DNA from 3 places in the Leuconostoc mesenteroides subsp. mesenteroides ATCC 8293 genome. Region 1 is predicted to be linked to each of the others. Evidence: predicted binding sites of a transcription regulator. Region 1 holds the regulator's gene; each other region holds the start of a gene.

Region 1 (5,725 bases):
ACGAAGTGATTGAGTTAGTTAAGGAAGCAACAAAGTAATATTTAGAAAAAGCGCCATTGGCGTTTTTTTTTGTGCTCTATAACGGTTTTTATGATTACTAATAAATATAACAATTCTCATTCAAGTTTTATTATTTGTGATAAAATTAAACTTATGAAGATTTTAGCATTTGATACAAGTAACCAACCACTAACAGTGAGTTTGGCAGAACATAATAGCGTAAAAAACGTTTTCACTACCAATGTAGCACGTAACCATTCCATTCAGTTGCTACCAGCCATTCGAGATATTGTGGCTGCTGAAAATTGGACACTACAAGATATTGATCGTGTTGTTGTGGCTCAAGGGCCAGGATCGTTTACGGGATTAAGAATTGGTGTCACAGTGGCAAAAGTTTTAGCCGATACCTTGGGTGCTGAATTATGTGGTGTATCTAGCTTAGCAATTTTAGCGGAACAAGTTAAAGCTGACGGGCTAGTGGTACCATTATTTAACGCCCGCAATAGAAACGTTTTTGCTGGTGTATATCAAAATGGTGTGAGTATATTTACTGAATCTCATCAGCCAATTACAAATTTATTTGCTTTTTTGGAAGCAAAGGACGAACCAATTACTTTTCTGGGTGACACCTCAGAATTTAGCGATGAAATGCAAACGCTTTTTGGTGAGCGCGCAAAAATTTTGTCACCAGAAGAGAGTTTACCGGATGGGGTGGGTATTGTAACACTTGGATTGCAAGAAACACCTACAGAGAATATTCAGGATTTTAATCCAAATTATCTACGCAAAACGCAAGCAGAGCTGAACTGGATTGCTGCTCATCCTGGTGAGGATAAACCAGAAAACTATGTTTTTGAAATTTAGAAAATCAAAGCATTTATTAAATAGTTTGCCAAAATATACCGAAAAAGTCGTTGATGTCCAAGGGACAACATTTTTATTAAGGCGAGCTACGATGTCAGACATCGATATGCTAATAAAAATTGAAGAAGCAGTTTATAATGGTTCAGCACCATGGCTTTTACGTGATTTTGTGAGTGAACTGTCACGTCCGCATGTCCGACTGTATTTAGTCATTGAACGGCGTGGTCAAATTGTTGGTTTTGCTGGTGCTGCTTTGCGCACTGACATTCATGACATGCACATTACTAATATAGCTGTCCTACCGGTATGGCAAAATAGCGGCTTGGGCACGATACTCATGCAAGAGTTAAAATTGTTTACTAAAAAAACAGGTATGTCATCAATGACTCTGGAGGCCAGAGTGTCCAACCTGGGCGCACTGGCATTGTACGAACGACTGGGCTATAAGCAAACAGGTATTAAGAAAGGATATTACCTCGATAATCGCGAAGATGCGGTATCGATGGCATTACACTTTGATGATTCGACGAGCAACAACTGAAGATATTGACTTGATATGGCATATAGCCGATGCTGCTTTTGGATCATCCCCTTGGCCCAAAAGCGTTTTTGAACATGATTTAGCTAGTCCCAGGACAGCTTATTTTATCGGGGATGGTGGCTTTGTTGGTGTCACGACAATACTTGATGAAGCTGAAATTGTTAGTGTTGCAGTACATCCTGATTATCAAAAACAAGGTGTGGCACAGAACATTTTTAAACATATTTTTAATATGAAGCAAGTCACTCGATTTTTGCTTGAAGTATCTGCACAAAATGGTGGCGCCCAAGCATTATATAGAAAGCTGGGATTTACAGAGTATTATCGTCGTGAAAAATATTATAGAAATGGTGATGATGCAATTATGATGGAGAAAAAAATTGACTAAAATAATTTCCTTTGAATCAAGTGCGGATGAAACAAGTGTCGCCATTGTTGAAGACGGTCACATTGTGCTAAGCAACAGTGTGGCTACCCAAATTAATTCACATCAACGCTTTGGTGGTATTGTTCCTGAAGTGGCCAGTAGACATCATATTGAATGGATTACTCGGGTACTAAATGATGCTTTAAACACGGCTCATGTAGAACCCAAAGCGCTTGATGCGGTTGCTGTGACATATGGGCCGGGACTAGTCGGCTCTTTATTAGTTGGTTTAATGGGGGCGAAAACATTTGCTCTGGCGCATGGTTTACCAGTTATTCCAGTTAATCACTTAGCAGGTCATATTGCGGCGGCAAATTTTAACAAGCCAATTAAATATCCAGCGATGGCATTAATGGTTTCTGGTGGACATACTGAACTTGTATTGATGCGTGAAGAAAACCAATTTGAAGTCATTGGCGAAACACGTGATGATGCAGCTGGAGAAAGCTTTGATAAAGTTGGGCGGCTATTAAATTTGCCGTATCCTGCTGGGAAGACAATTGATGAGATGGCTCATAGAGGCCAACCAACCATTAAATTTCCAACTGCCATGGCACATGAAGATAACTATGATTTTAGTTTTTCTGGTTTGAAGAGTGCGGTAATTAATTATGTGCATCACGCCAATCAAAAAGAGGAAACAATCAATCAGAATGATTTGGCGACTAGCTTTCAAAATGCTGTTGTTGATGCATTAATTGGTCGAACAAAACGAGCATTAGAAAATTTTCCTGTTAAAAGTTTTGTATTAGCTGGTGGTGTCGCCGCAAATTCTCAATTACGTGAAGAATTGACTATGCTATTAAACGATTTTCCAAAGACAGAATTTATCCCTGTTCCGATGCAGTATACAGGGGATAATGCAGCAATGATTGGTGCTGCGGGTTATTGGAATTACAAGAAAAATATTTTTGCTGATTTAGATTTAAACACGGATCCGGGATTGGATTTTGAATTGTTACAATCCTGACATCATTGTGAAAACATCACTATCTTTTGGTAAAACCTTTTTATATATGGTATACTAGTTATGCAAAAGTTCACAAGTTTAATTAATGGAGATAATTATGACTCAACAACCTAAAATACCGCGTGCAACTGCTAAGCGGCTACCTATATATTTTCGTTATCTAACATTTTTACATGATGCTGGCAAGGAACGGATTTCTTCCTCAGAGTTGAGTGAAGCTATTAAGTTCGATGCGGCAACAATTCGTCGAGATTTTTCATATTTTGGTGCGCTAGGTAAGCGTGGCTACGGTTATGATGTCAAAGCGCTTTTAGATTTTTTCGCCAATGTATTGGACCAAGACAGCTTAATTAATGTGGCTTTAATCGGTGCTGGTAATCTTGGACAAGCTTTATTAAACTTTAATTTCCATCAATCATCAAATATGCGTATTGCAGCAGCATTTGATGCAGACGAAAAGCGTACAGGCACAATTTTGTCAGGTGTGCCAATTTATTCAATGGAAGAGTTACAAGAGCAAATAACAGCACAACGTATCAATATTGCCATTCTAACGGTTCCACAAGGTGTTGCACAAGAAATTACCAACCAGTTAGTCGAAACGGGTGTCAAAGGTATTTTGAACTTTACACCAGTACGTGTGACTGTTCCAACTGGTGTTCGTGTGCAAAACGTTGACTTAACAAATGAATTACAGACGTTAGTTTATTTCATCGAAAACTACGGCTCAATTACGACAGGACTATAATTTCACATGACTATTTTAAATTTAGATGATTCCAAAAAAGTAACTGATTATCAGCAATTCGTTCGTGAAAATCCCCGTGGACAAGTAACACAAGATCCATTGTGGGGAGAGTTGAAATCTAACTGGGGACACATTTATGTTTACCACGAAACTGACGGAAAAATTGATGCCGCTATGTCCGTTTTAACCGTCGAAGCAGTACCAGGAAAACTATTAGCTTATGTTGGCCGAGGGCCAGTAGCTGATGTTGAGGACATTGACTTGATTAAGTCAATGATTAATGAAGCATTGACGGCTTTGCCAGATAATGTATTTTTGGTACGTATGGATCCTGAGGTGTCATATTCTGATGCATTAAATCAAAAGTATCTTGATGCTGGATTTAAAACAAGAAATAAACAAGTTAAGCATATGCATGGGAACATTCAACCACGTAAGAATGTTGTTTTGTACTATGATGGTCGCGGTGAAGGGGCTAAGCCCATTACAAATGAAGATGAGTTAATGCTTCATTTTAAGCCGAAAGTCAGAAATGATATTCGTCGTGCTTTTCGTGACGGGGTTACTGTTACAAGTGGTGATGGTGAAGAAGACATTCGCGCATTGTTTGATACATATGTGTCGATGGCGAAGAGCCATGGCATTACCCATCGACCAATTGACTATTTCTTACGAATGCAAAAATTATGGGCTGGTACGGGATTATTCCGTGTTTATCTAGCGCATTATGAAGATCAAGTTATTGCCAGTGGCCTTGGATTCTCTTATGGCGATGAGATTTGGTACATGTACGCTGGTTCATACCGTGAATTTGGAAAGCATAATGCGCCTGCTGCTATCCAATACGAAATGCTCAAATGGGGACTTGAATTAGGCAAAGTTGAGTACGATTTTGGTGGCATTGGTGAATTTGATAATTCAGATGGATTGTACAAATTTAAGCATGAATTTGCTTACCATGATCCCCATGCTGAGTACATTGGTGAACTAGATTGGGTAATTGATGAATCTGGTTATCAAGAATATCTTAAACAATTTGAATGAAATTAGCGCTTAACGGCGCTTTTTTGGTACAATTGAAAGATAGTATTTACGAGTAGGAGACAAGTAATGTCAATTAAATTAATTGCGTCGGACATGGATGGCACGTTTTTAACGGCAAATGATGAATATAGTCAAGCTAGATTTGAACGCGTTTTATCAATTATGGAGACACGCGATATGCGTTTTGTTGCGGCTTCAGGGCGTCAAGTTAAAAATCTACAACAATTGTTTGCCCCAACAATTAATAATGGCTTTGAAATGGATTTTGTTGGTTCCAATGGTGCAGTTGTATCAACATTTGAACAACAATTGTATTCAGTACATTTGTCAGCTAATCAATTAGAAAAGGTCATTGACTGGAATGCTAAAAATCCGGAGTCAGCGGAAAACATTATTATCATGACAGGTGATAAAGGAACATATGTGTCTAACCATGCGACAGGTCAAGTCGCGGAAATGGTTTTTCAATTTTATCCCAACGTCAAGCAAGTTGAAAAATTAATGCAAGTTGATGATCACATTTTGGGTATTACTTTTGTGTGGCCAAATAATGAAGTGCATCAACATGTGTCTGCGCTGAGAAATATTTTTGGCAACGAATTGCATGCAACTGGGTCAGGATTTGGCTCTGTTGATGTTTTAGGAAAAGGTGTGGATAAGGCAGCCGGACTACAAGTTTTGCAAGATTACTACAATGTTTTAGATAGTGAAGTAATGGTGTTTGGCGATAATGGCAATGATTTAGAGATGCTGACTAAATACGAAAATGGGTTCGTGATGCCTAATGCGGAGCCGTTTATGCAACAAAGAGTAACTAAAAAAGCCGTCGATGTGAACACAAACGATGGCGTTTTGAAGACAATTGAGCAATATTTAGGTATTTAAAAAAGCGGCTCACGTCGCTTTTTTTGGTGACCAGAATCGGTTAATCGCGATTGCTATGACCACACCGATGAAAGTATCAATGATACGATCAATGACATAAACTATGGTTGCACCAGCTGGAATGTTTAATGAAATCATTAATAAGGCAGCCATGGCCCCAATAACACCACTATTGTAGTTGAAGCCATCTAATAAAACAATTACAACAATAACAAGTAGAGGTAAAAGAATCATGGAAACCCAGGC
Region 2 (5,725 bases), 140 kb from region 1:
TGATGCGCGTTGATTTCAACGTGCCTATCAAGGCAGGCGTTATCGGAAACGATAACCGTATTGTGGCAGCTTTGCCAACAATCAAGTATGTTTTGGAAAACAATGGTCGCGCAATTTTGTTCTCTCATTTGGGACGTATTAAGTCTGAAGACGATAAGAAAGAATTGTCATTAGCACCAGTTGCCGCACGCTTGGGTGAATTATTGGGTAAGGACGTTAAGTTCGTGCCACAAACTCGCGGTGAAGAATTAGAATCAGCAATCAACGCTTTGCAAGATGGTGAAGTTTTGATGGTTGAAAACACACGTTTTGAAGACGTTGTTGATGGTGAAGTGGTCAAAAACGAATCAAAGAACAATCCTGAATTGGGTAAGTATTGGGCATCATTGGGTGATGATTTGTTCATCAACGATGCCTTTGGTACAGCTCACCGTGCCCACGCTTCAAACGTAGGTATTGCTTCAAATGTTTCACAAGCAGCTGCTGGCTTCTTGATGGAAAAAGAAATCAAGTTCTTGGGTGATGCTGTTGCGAACCCAGTTCGTCCTTTCGTTGCTATTATCGGTGGTGCAAAGGTTTCTGATAAAATTGAAATCGTAAAGTCATTATTGAACAAGGCTGATAAGGTTATCGTTGGTGGTGGAATGGCCTATACATTCGATGCTGCTAAGGGTAACAAGATTGGTAATTCATTGTTTGAAGCTGATAAAGTTGAATTGGCTAAGGAATTGATGGCAGAAGCTGGCGACAAGTTGGTTTTGCCAATTGATTCAATTGCTGCTGACGCATTTTCAAATGATGCAAAGACTGAAGTTGTTGATGCTGAAGATGGTATTCCTGACGGCTACATGGGTCTAGATATTGGTCCTAAGTCTGTTAAGTTGTTGCAAGACACATTGTCTGATGCAAAGACTGTTGTTTGGAACGGACCTATGGGTGTGTTCGAAATGTCTAATTTTGCAAAGGGTACTTTGGCAATTGGTGAAGAATTGGTTAAAGTGACTGAAAATGGTGGTACAACAATCGTTGGTGGTGGTGATTCAACTGCTGCGGTACAACAATTGGGTGTTGCCGACAAGTTGACCCACATTTCAACTGGTGGTGGTGCTTCACTTGAATACCTTGAAGGTAAGGAATTGCCTGGAATCGCTTCAATTTCGGAAAAGTAATTTCAAAAATAGCGCGAGAGCGCTTTTTTTGTACAATAATTTAAAAATTGTTAAACGTTTGATTGATTAATTACTGTATATATGGTTTAATAATTAACGGACAAAATAACGTTTGCCAGTGAGCAGACATTTTGGAGGAAAACAATATATGACAATTAGTCAGTCCGAAAACGTAATGCAGCAAGATCAGGTAGAGACTGGTGCTCAAATGACCAGCGAACAAAAGGTGGTTCTTGGATCAACAACCCTAGGGTTTACTTTGGATCATATGGACGCAACATTCCTATCTTTCGCATTGGCGCCTATGATTGCCGAACTACACATTACTGGTGCACAGGGTGGAATTATTGCAGCAATGTCAAACTGGGGAGCACTATTAGGAAGTCTCTTGTTTGGTATTTTAGCTGACCGTATCGGTCGTGTTAAAGTATTGTCTTATACTATTATGCTCGTGACCTTTGCGACAGTTATCTTGGCATTTTTGGATAACACGCACACGATTTATGCAGCTCGTTTCCTTCTGGGGATGGGAACTGGTGGTGAGTATGGTGTAAGTATGGCATTGATTGCTGAGAGCTTTAGAGCTAGTCGTGTAGGCCGTATGAGCTCTATTACTGCAATTGGCGGACAAGTGGGTGCCATACTCGCGGCAATTTTAGCAACATTAATTATGCCTTTCTTTGGTTGGCGTGGTTTGTTTATGTTAGGATTTTTGCCACTAATCGTTGTATACATTGTGAGACGACACTTAAAAGAAACACCTGAATTTGAGCAACTGCAGGCTGACTACAAGACTGGTAAAAAGAAATTTAGTTTTAAAACGATTGCCAATACCCCCAAACGCGCTTATACTTCTTTTGTGTTAATTGTGATGTTGACTATTCAAACATCGGGCTATTACGGATTGATGAACTGGTTGCCAACAATTATGCGGAAGCAATTGGGTATCACAGAAACAATTACAGCAGGATACGTCAATCTTGGTATGATACCTATTATTATTGGTATGGCGGTTGGTATGCTTACTTTTGGTACGATTCTAGACACCATAGGTCCCCGACGCGCGTTTGCTATATTCTTAGTAGCTTCAGCGCTTATGATTTATGTCTTTACATTTGCATATAATATGTGGACATTAACAATTTTAGGTGCATTAGTTGGATTTTTCTCTAACGGCATGTATGGTGGATTTGGCGCAGTTATTAGTCAATTGTATCCTTCGGAAATTCGAGCAACTGCAGCCAATACCTTGATGGGATCTGGCCGTGCTATTGGTGCCTTTTCATCAGTTGTGATTGGTTGGATTATGGACAATTATAGTGTGGCAGCCGTGATGCTGAGTTTATCGTTAATGTACGTCATTAGTTTAATTTTTATGTTAACAATTCCTGGATTTAAAAAATTAAATACTGACCAATAATTCAATAAAATTAAAAGGAACATTTAATGATAATGTTCTTTTTCTTTTGGGTATTTATGTGAAACGAGTCACTAACAGAAGGAGATGCGTAGTAAATAATACTTTACAAATATGACAAAAAGCGGTAAAATTAATTGTAAATAAGTTCACATACAAGAAAGAGGTTAAAAATGAAAGCAGCAGTTGTTCGTAACGTAAATGATGGTTATGTTGATTTGATCGAGGATTGGCAGCCACGTGCGTTAGCATTTGGAGATGCATTGGTTGATGTTGAATACGTTGGCCTTTGTCACACTGATTTGCACTGTGCTAACGGCGATTTCGGTGACCCTAACAAGATCGGTGAACGTAACGGTAATTTTGGTCGAGTTATTGGACATGAAGGTGTTGGACGCGTGTCTAAATTAGGTGAAGGTGCTAGCGATTACCTTAAAGTCGGTGACCGTGTTTCAATTGCCTGGTTCTATGACGCTTGTGGCGTTTGTGATTACTGTGTCTCAGGAAACGAAACGTTCTGCCGTAAGGTGCGTAATTCTGGTTACACAATTGATGGCGCAATGTCACAACAAGTTGTTGTAAATGCTAAGTATGCAGTTAAAGTACCAGAAGGCTTAGACCCTGTTGAAGCGACATCAATTACTTGTGCTGGTGTTACAATGTACAAAGCCTTGAAAGTCGGTGAAACTAAGCCTGGTGAGTGGGTGTCAGTTCACGGTGCTGGTGGTCTAGGTAATTTGGCTGTTCAATATGCACACAGTGTTTTCGGTGCTCACGTTGCAGTTATTGATGGAAACGATGATAAATTAGCAGCCGCAAAAGCTAATGGAGCGGAAGTACTAGTTAATCGTAAGAAGGAAGATGTTGTAGCTAAGGTGAATGAATTAACTGGCGGCGTTCACAATGCTCAAGTGACAGCTGTTAACGATGCTGCATTCTCCCAGGCTGTGAATGTGCTTCGTCCAATGGGCAAGCTTGTAGCCGTTGCTTTGCCACAAGGTGATATGGCTTTGAATATTGCTAAAACAGTCCTTGATGGTATTGAAGTTCGCGGTTCATTGGTTGGAACACGTGCAGACCTAAAGGAAGCTTTCCAATTTGGTGCTGAAGGAAAAGTTAAGCCAATTGTTGAGACAGTTGCCTTCCAAGATATGAATGAAATTATTGATGAAATGAAAGCTGGTTCAATTACTGGTCGTAAGGTCATTGATTTTACAACACTTTAATAGTAAAAAAGCGTAAACAACTTATAATAGCTGTTTACGCTTTTTATTTTGATCTTAAGCATTGGCTTCTAAAACAATTAAATTATCTTCGGAATCATGTATTGATAAGGCAATTTTGTTTCCAAATCTTTTTTCTGGCTCGCCAATAATTGGGATGAAATTGTTACGTAAGTGTTTTACCAAATCGGCTTGGTGATCACGAACGAGCATTTCTAGGCGGTCAGTTGGTTTGCCGGTGACAAACACAATATCTTCGCCATCAATCACAAGGTGCCGACCACTTTGGTGACCAGATTGCGGCAAATCAAATACATCACGCCAAAAGCGATAAGCACGGTTGATGTCAGCAGCTGGAATAGTTTTGATGTTTAGTTTACGTGGTTTCATAATAATTATAGTATAGCGGATTCTCTGGTTTTTTCAACCAGTTCCATATCTTGTTGGCGAGTTAAGATTGTATAAATGGTAATCAGTGATGCGACAAATCCCATGAAGAACCAAGAAATATTTGGTGAATAGATGTTTGCGGTGCCGAGAAAAATAATTTGACCAAGTGGCGTGGCCGACATAACGAATGTATTAATTAGACCAGAAACACCCGCCAAGCGATTATGATTGGTTCGCTTCATTAAGATTGCTCCTAATTTTGGATTGATTTTAGCTTCAATGTATGAAAATAAAAAAATGATTAGCATCCATAAAACACCATTTGGATAAAAAAGGGGTACAGCAGCAATTAACACAATACCAATACCAGAAATGCCAATTAATTGTTTTGTTGTTAGTTTCTTGAAAAAATCATTGATAATCAAAGATCCAGTTAATAGGCCAATTGAACTTATTGCGCCAAAAATAGCTACGGTCGTCCCAAAGTTACCAATTAATAATGATTTGTTATGTAATAAGGTCAGGTTAAAAACACCATTAAAAGAGGTGCCGACAAAATTAATGGCGGTAGCGAGTAGTAAAATTTGAAAAAACAAATGATCCTTGTAAACATAAATAAAAGTTGATTTTAAATCTGAAAAAATTGATGTATTGGTATTTGGCTTTGTTTCTGCTTCAATATGTTGTTCGGCTTCCAAAAATTGACGATGATTAAGCGCCATAATGGACCAAGCAATAACAAACATCCCAGCATTGATAAGACTAAATCCAGCGTAATTTTGATGCAAAATGCCAAGTAAAGCGACGCCGGAAAAACCACCAATTAAGTTGACGGCAACACTGACAGTTTGCTCCAAGCTCATTGCTTCTTGCAGATCAGAATCGCTTAAAATAAATCTAGAAACTGGTTTCATTAGTAAATTACTATAAGATCCGACTACCGAAGAAACAAAGACTAATAATAACAGTATCAAAAAGCTCCAAAATTGACCGTCAAAGAAAATCAATATCACAGTAATAATCAAAAAAATTATTGATTGAGAGAGGCGAGCAATACGCCAAGACCGAAGGTGATGCTTCGTTTTATCAGCAAAGTTTCCAACAATAATGGAGAATAGTGTTGGTAGCATTTCTGTAAATGCGACTAATGTAACACTAAGTGTTTTGTTTGGCAGTGTTGCAGCATAAACTAAAAAAACAATATTGAAAAAGCTGCTTCCTAAGTTATTAACGAACTGTGATGTAATCATTACTCGAAATGCTGTATTATTTTTGGCAACGCGCATATAAGAACTCCTTTTTTTAATGATAAATTGAATAAATATAGCATACATGGTAAAGTCAGTTTGACAACAAAAAGAGAATATATTCTATTTTTTAAATAATGAGGGTAATGAAAATGAATTATGGTGCGACTTTTAAACGTTTACGAGAAGATAAGGGTTTGAAAATAGTTGACTTAGAACAGCCTAGCATATCTCGATCACTGATTGGAAAATTTGAAAAAGGGCATACTCGTATTTCAG
Region 3 (5,725 bases), 420 kb from region 1:
AGACGCACAGTTCAGTGGTTTTGTATTTAAGATACAGGCCAACATGGATCCCAGACATCGAGACCGTATTGCATTTGTGCGGATCGTGAGTGGGGAGTTTAATCGCGGTATGGATGTGTTATTACAACGGAATGGCAAGAAATTAAAGCTCTCGAACGTGACACAATTTATGGCCGAAGAACGTGAAAATGTCCAGACAGCAGTTCCTGGTGATATTATTGGTGTCTATGATACGGGGAATTTCCAAATAGGTGATACAATCTACTCTGGAAAGAAAGCTGTACAGTTCCCTGATTTGCCAACATTTACACCTGAATTGTTTAACCGTGTGGTTGCCAAGGATGTGATGAAGCAAAAGTCATATCATAAAGGGATTGAACAACTCGTTCAAGAAGGAACAATTCAACTTTATAAATCATGGAACGGCGGCGACTACATTATTGGCGCTGTTGGACAATTGCAGTTTGAAGTGTTCCAGTTCCGTATGGAAAACGAATATAATGTTGAAATTCAATTTGAACCCATTGGTTCCAAAGTTGCTCGCTGGATAAAGCCAGAACAATTAGACGAGAAAATGAGTTCATCACGTAATTTACTAGTAAAAGATCGGTACGATGAACCAGTATTCTTATTCGAGAATAAATTCGCCTTGAATTGGTTCCACGATAAATACCCTGATGTTGAATTAGAAGAAAAAATGTAAAAACACCAAGCATATTGGAACGTCTGTGGACGTTCTTTTTTAATATCGTAATATGTTAGAATATAGTAACAAGAATATTGGAGAAAATCATGTCATATTATACACAACAACTTTTTAATGGCCAACGCGATCGTATTTTGCGTGTTGTTGATTCAGATGATGCTACACAAGCAACTGCTGGTTTTATTCATATTTTTGACGAACGGCGAGCTTTTGACTTTGAATACGCTAAAGAATTAACGAATGGTGAAATCACACAGGAACAGTTTGATGAGGAAGGAGAGTCGGTTAACACATTTAGCGTTAACTTTATGCCCCTAGCGCATGCTGAAGAGGAAGAAATTCCTAATGAATTGTTTGAGGAATGGGCTGGCCTAATTGGCCGTGAATATGCATTGGTTCCCAACTTACATATGAATATGTATCAACAGTCTCTGAAACCTGGAATTGAGGAAATTGATAAGGATCTTTTCGAAGAAAGATTGTTAGAATTAGTTACACGTGTTCTCGGATCTTCTGTTGTTGGATTTGAAGAAAAAGCTTTGACACTTTACCCAAGCTTTTTAGTACAAGAGCAACCTGAACAATCCGAACAAAAAGGGCCATCAACCCAGATAATATTACCAGAATAGTGAATATATGGATTGATGAATAGTATATTTAGCTAATTTAGCGAACGTTTTGTAAGCATTATCGTTAACGTTCGTTTTTTTTTATGGTACAATGTCTGGGTCGATAAGACAAATAAAATCGGGGTAGATTGATGCGCGTTAAGTGCAGCGGAGACGGAATGTGAGCCGCTGACGAAACAAACATTCATTGCTAGCATTTTTTCGTGTTAGCAATGAATGTTTGTGCGGTGCATCAGTCACATTCACCACTATATAAGGTGAACACTCCACTCGGAGGTTCTATAGCATGGAAAATACAACACGAACGTGGGTTTTCCCAAAACTAGATACGCGCCAATTCGTTTTATTGGCGATGTTGATGGCACTTCACATGGTGCTGAGCAGGCTGACAGTCGGCACTAATGTACTTCAAGTAAGCTTTGCATTCGTAACGATGTCTCTGATTGCTAAATGGTATGGTCCATTGTGGTCTATGTTAATTGCGGCAATATTAGACGTTATCGGCGCAACAATTATTAATCCTGGTGCATTCTTTGTGGGATTCACTTTTACAGCAATGATTAGTGCGTTAATTTATTCACTGGCTTATTTCAAGCATGACAAAACAAGCTGGTGGCGAGTAAGTGTTGCTGTGGGGTTGGTATTATTAATTGCTAATATTGGTTTAAATTCCATTTGGTTGGTTATGATGTATCATACAGCACACGATTGGCCTTCATTTTTAGCCTTTATTACACCACGTGTCATTAAGAATTTAATTATGTTTCCCATTCAAGTGGGTATTTCGTATTTTCTTTTAAATAATCAGGTTATTAGTCACACCACAAAAAAGATTTTTAGTTAAACAGCTTCGGCTGTTTTTTTGAAAGCAGAGGTTTTAATATGGTAAATGAATTTCCACAAGTTTTAACAATAGCAGGTTCTGATTCAGATGGATCAGCAGGGATGCAGGCAGACTTGCATACATTTTTCATTAGAAAAACATACGGTATGAGTGTGTTAGTTGCTGCTGTGGCTGGTAACTCATACGGTATTCATGCTGCGGAAACATTACCGCTACACTTTGTTGACAAACAGTTTGAGGTTCTTGCTGACGATTTTAAAGTTCGCGCTAGTAAGACGGGCATGTTATCAGATGCTAGCTTAATTGAAGCAGTGGTAAAAGCTTATAAACAGTTTGACTTTGGTCCTTTAGTAGTTGATCCGGTAATAACAACAAAACATGGTGCTCAATTGTTAGAGGCAGCGGCCTTTGAGGCACTAAAAGAAAAACTTCTACCACTGGCAACAGTTGCAACACCGAACTTTTTTGAGGCACAATTGCTAACTGGACGTACTATTGATAATGAACAGCAACAGACAGCTGCTGCAAAAGATATTCAATCTCTGGGCGTTCAAAATGTTATTGTCAAAGGATGGCATAATCAAGATAACCAAAATGAGGTTGCTGACTATGTTCTTCTCGCGGATGGCTCTGATTTTTGGTTAAGGCACCCGTATTTTGATACTACACACATCAATGGTACTGGGGACACTTTAAGCGCTGCTATTGCTGCTGAAATTGCTAAGGGGAAAGACGTTGCAACGGCTATTCGCATTGCCCACGATGTGACGGCAACAGCGATTGAACATGAAATTGCTGTTGGACATAAGTTTGGACCAATTAATCACTGGGCAGCTCAAGACTATAATAAAAAAGAAGACAAATAGTTTGTCTTCTTTTTTATTATGATGCACCGGTGATATCACCATGAACAAGTCGTTTGAAAATATGACGATCCGCCCAAGCGATATTACGTCCCTGTAAAAGGAAGGACATGACAGTGCCAATACCGAGCGCTACGATTTGATGGCTAATGATGAGACAAATAATCGAAATACCAATTGCAACAGCGAAATTACTCATTTGAGCTTTACTAGCATTGCCACGGAAATAATCAAAGCGTAAGATATTCGTCAGGTCATCTAAGGGGTGAAGAATCCAATTAACACGCTGGTATATGGAAATAGCCACGCCAATTGTCCAAATACCAAACAAGTCAAGAGGAATACGCCACCACCAACTAAGTTGACGAATGCCCAGCGAGACAAAGTAATTGGCGAATACGCCAACTAAAATACTAAACGCCATACCGAAGAAAATATTGCCGAGTAATCGTAACCAATTGATACGCATGGCTAACCACATATTTAAGAATGCCACAGAAACAGCTGTAATAGCTAAAAAGATACTAATTTGCCAGCCAGTGGTGTTAGATAAGTTAGCGGCGCTTGCAGTCCATGGGGCCGAACCCATGGCGCTAGCCACACTTAATCCATTACCAAATGAGTTAATGATTAAAGAGATAAAAAAGAAACTAATTTTTTGTTTATATCCCAGTTGATAAAATTGACCATCTATATAGTACATTGTGTAATTTTTTCCTTAGTTGATTATCTTCTTATTATAGCATTAAGAAAGGTGCTTAAAGATAGTTTACAAAATCACAATTAAGGTATAGAATATATGCATTAGAAAATTGTGAGGAAAAAAACAATGTCAGAAAATAAAGTCGCTTTGGTAACTGGAGCTGGTCAAGGAATTGGACAGGCAATCGCAGAACGATTGTCAAAAGATGGGTTTAAGGTTGCCTTAGTTGGACGTCATATTGAAAAAGTACAAAAAGTAGCTGATGAAATTAATGAAAATGGTGGTGAAGCCATTGCTATTAAGGCTGATGTGGCTAAACGTGATGAAGTTTTTGCAGCCGTCAAAGAAACGAAAGAAAAGTTCAATGGTTTTGATGTGATTGTTAACAATGCGGGTGTTGCGCCTACGACACCAATCATGTCAGTAACGGAAGATGATATGAACTGGACATGGGGCATTAATGTTAATGGTATTGTCTGGGGAACACAAGCTGCGACAGAAGCCTTCAAGGAATTTGGTCATGGTGGCAAAATCATTAATGCAACATCGCAAGCTGGTGTGCAAGGAAATGCTAATTTGACTGCCTATGGATCAACAAAATTTGCCATTCGCGGTATTACACAAACAACAGCTAAAGAGTTAGCAGAATTTGGTATTACAGTAAATGCATTTGCGCCTGGAATTGTGAAAACACCGATGATGGAAGATATTGCTCATGAAGTAAGCGTGAACGCTGGTAAAGACGACGAATGGGGAATGGCACAATTTTCAGAAGGAATCACCTTAGGACGACTAAGTGAACCGGAAGATATAGCAAATGTGGTTTCCTTCTTGTCTAGCTCAGATTCAAACTATGTGACAGGCCAAACATTAATTGTTGATGGTGGTATGGTATTTAGTTAAATTCAATATATAACTTTAAATGCATCTCAATTTCTTTAATTGGGGTTTTTTTTTGTGCACTAATCTAAATATGTGATTTATTATACAATATATATATTATTATGTTAGCGCTAACAAAAGCTTTTAAATAAGGGTTTAAGAAACATATTCAAAAAAGGTTGCTTTTTAAAAAAGAATGATATATACTTATATTGTTAATAAATGAGCAAGTAAAGGAGCAAAGATTATGGCAGAAGCAATTGCAAAGAAACCCGCAAAAAGGGTTTTGACCCCTGAAGAAAAAGCGGAATTACAAACACAAGCTGAGAAGATGACTGAGGTATTGATTGAAAAATCACAAAAGGCATTGTCTGAATTTTCAACATTTTCGCAAGAACAAGTTGATAAAATTGTTGCAGCTATGGCCTTGGCAGGTTCTGAGAATTCACTTCTGTTAGCCCATGCTGCTCACGACGAGACTGGACGTGGGGTTGTGGAAGATAAGGATACGAAAAATCGTTTCGCCTCAGAATCAGTTTATAACGCTATTAAGTTTGATAAGACTGTGGGTGTTATTAGTGAAGACAAGATTCAAGGTAAGGTAGAATTAGCAGCCCCACTTGGTATTTTGGCTGGAATCGTCCCAACGACAAATCCAACGTCGACAACTATTTTCAAATCAATGTTGACAGCAAAGACACGTAACACAATTATCTTTGCTTTCCATCCCCAGGCTCAAAAAGCATCGGTTCTTGCTGCAAAAATTGTTTATGATGCTGCTGTTAAAGCAGGCGCACCGGAAAACTTTATCCAATGGATTGAAAAGCCTTCACTTTATGCAACAAGTGCGCTGATACAAAATCCTCACATTGCTTCAATTCTAGCTACTGGTGGGCCATCAATGGTTAATGCAGCTTTGAAGTCAGGAAATCCATCCATGGGTGTCGGTGCTGGAAACGGTGCAGTTTATATTGATGCAACTGTTGACACAGATCGTGCCGTGTCCGATTTGTTGTTATCAAAGCGTTTCGATAATGGCATGATTTGTGCCACAGAAAACTCAGCCGTTATTCAAGCACCAATCTATGACGAAATTTT

What was found. The regulator Rex, encoded in region 1, represses fermentation and respiration genes when NADH is low (regulators of the CRP and FNR family bind a similar motif). The targets are predictions, from matches to a motif close to TTGTGAANTANTTCACAA.
Region 2: the regulator Rex is predicted to act here: its motif matches at 2,724-2,741, upstream of adhP (alcohol dehydrogenase AdhP).
Region 3: the regulator Rex is predicted to act here: its motif matches at 3,808-3,825, upstream of LEUM_RS00690 ((S)-acetoin forming diacetyl reductase).

Annotation. Positions count from the first base shown of each region.
Region 1 covers NC_008531.1:1,743,121-1,748,845, reverse strand. The annotation lists gene ptsP (phosphoenolpyruvate--protein phosphotransferase) at 1-38, shown strand, start outside; gene tsaB (tRNA (adenosine(37)-N6)-threonylcarbamoyltransferase complex dimerization subunit type 1 TsaB) at 154-864, shown strand; gene rimI (ribosomal protein S18-alanine N-acetyltransferase) at 848-1,405, shown strand; gene rimI (ribosomal protein S18-alanine N-acetyltransferase) at 1,383-1,793, shown strand; gene tsaD (tRNA (adenosine(37)-N6)-threonylcarbamoyltransferase complex transferase subunit TsaD) at 1,786-2,802, shown strand; gene LEUM_RS08650 (redox-sensing transcriptional repressor Rex) at 2,900-3,550, shown strand; gene LEUM_RS08645 (lipid II:glycine glycyltransferase FemX) at 3,557-4,594, shown strand; gene LEUM_RS08640 (HAD-IIB family hydrolase) at 4,661-5,479, shown strand; gene LEUM_RS08635 (FUSC family protein) at 5,489-5,725, opposite strand, start outside.
Region 2 covers NC_008531.1:1,885,489-1,891,213, reverse strand. The annotation lists gene LEUM_RS09350 (phosphoglycerate kinase) at 1-1,169, shown strand, start outside; gene LEUM_RS09345 (MFS transporter) at 1,318-2,589, shown strand; gene adhP (alcohol dehydrogenase AdhP) at 2,760-3,812, shown strand; gene LEUM_RS09335 (lactoylglutathione lyase) at 3,867-4,199, opposite strand; gene LEUM_RS09330 (MFS transporter) at 4,205-5,485, opposite strand; gene LEUM_RS09325 (helix-turn-helix domain-containing protein) at 5,593-5,725, shown strand, end outside.
Region 3 covers NC_008531.1:122,515-128,239, forward strand. The annotation lists gene LEUM_RS00665 (peptide chain release factor 3) at 1-703, shown strand, start outside; gene LEUM_RS00670 (hypothetical protein) at 793-1,335, shown strand; THF riboswitch at 1,453-1,585, shown strand; gene LEUM_RS00675 (folate family ECF transporter S component) at 1,622-2,179, shown strand; gene thiD (bifunctional hydroxymethylpyrimidine kinase/phosphomethylpyrimidine kinase) at 2,218-3,045, shown strand; gene LEUM_RS00685 (DUF6198 family protein) at 3,062-3,745, opposite strand; gene LEUM_RS00690 ((S)-acetoin forming diacetyl reductase) at 3,872-4,648, shown strand; gene adhE (bifunctional acetaldehyde-CoA/alcohol dehydrogenase) at 4,875-5,725, shown strand, end outside.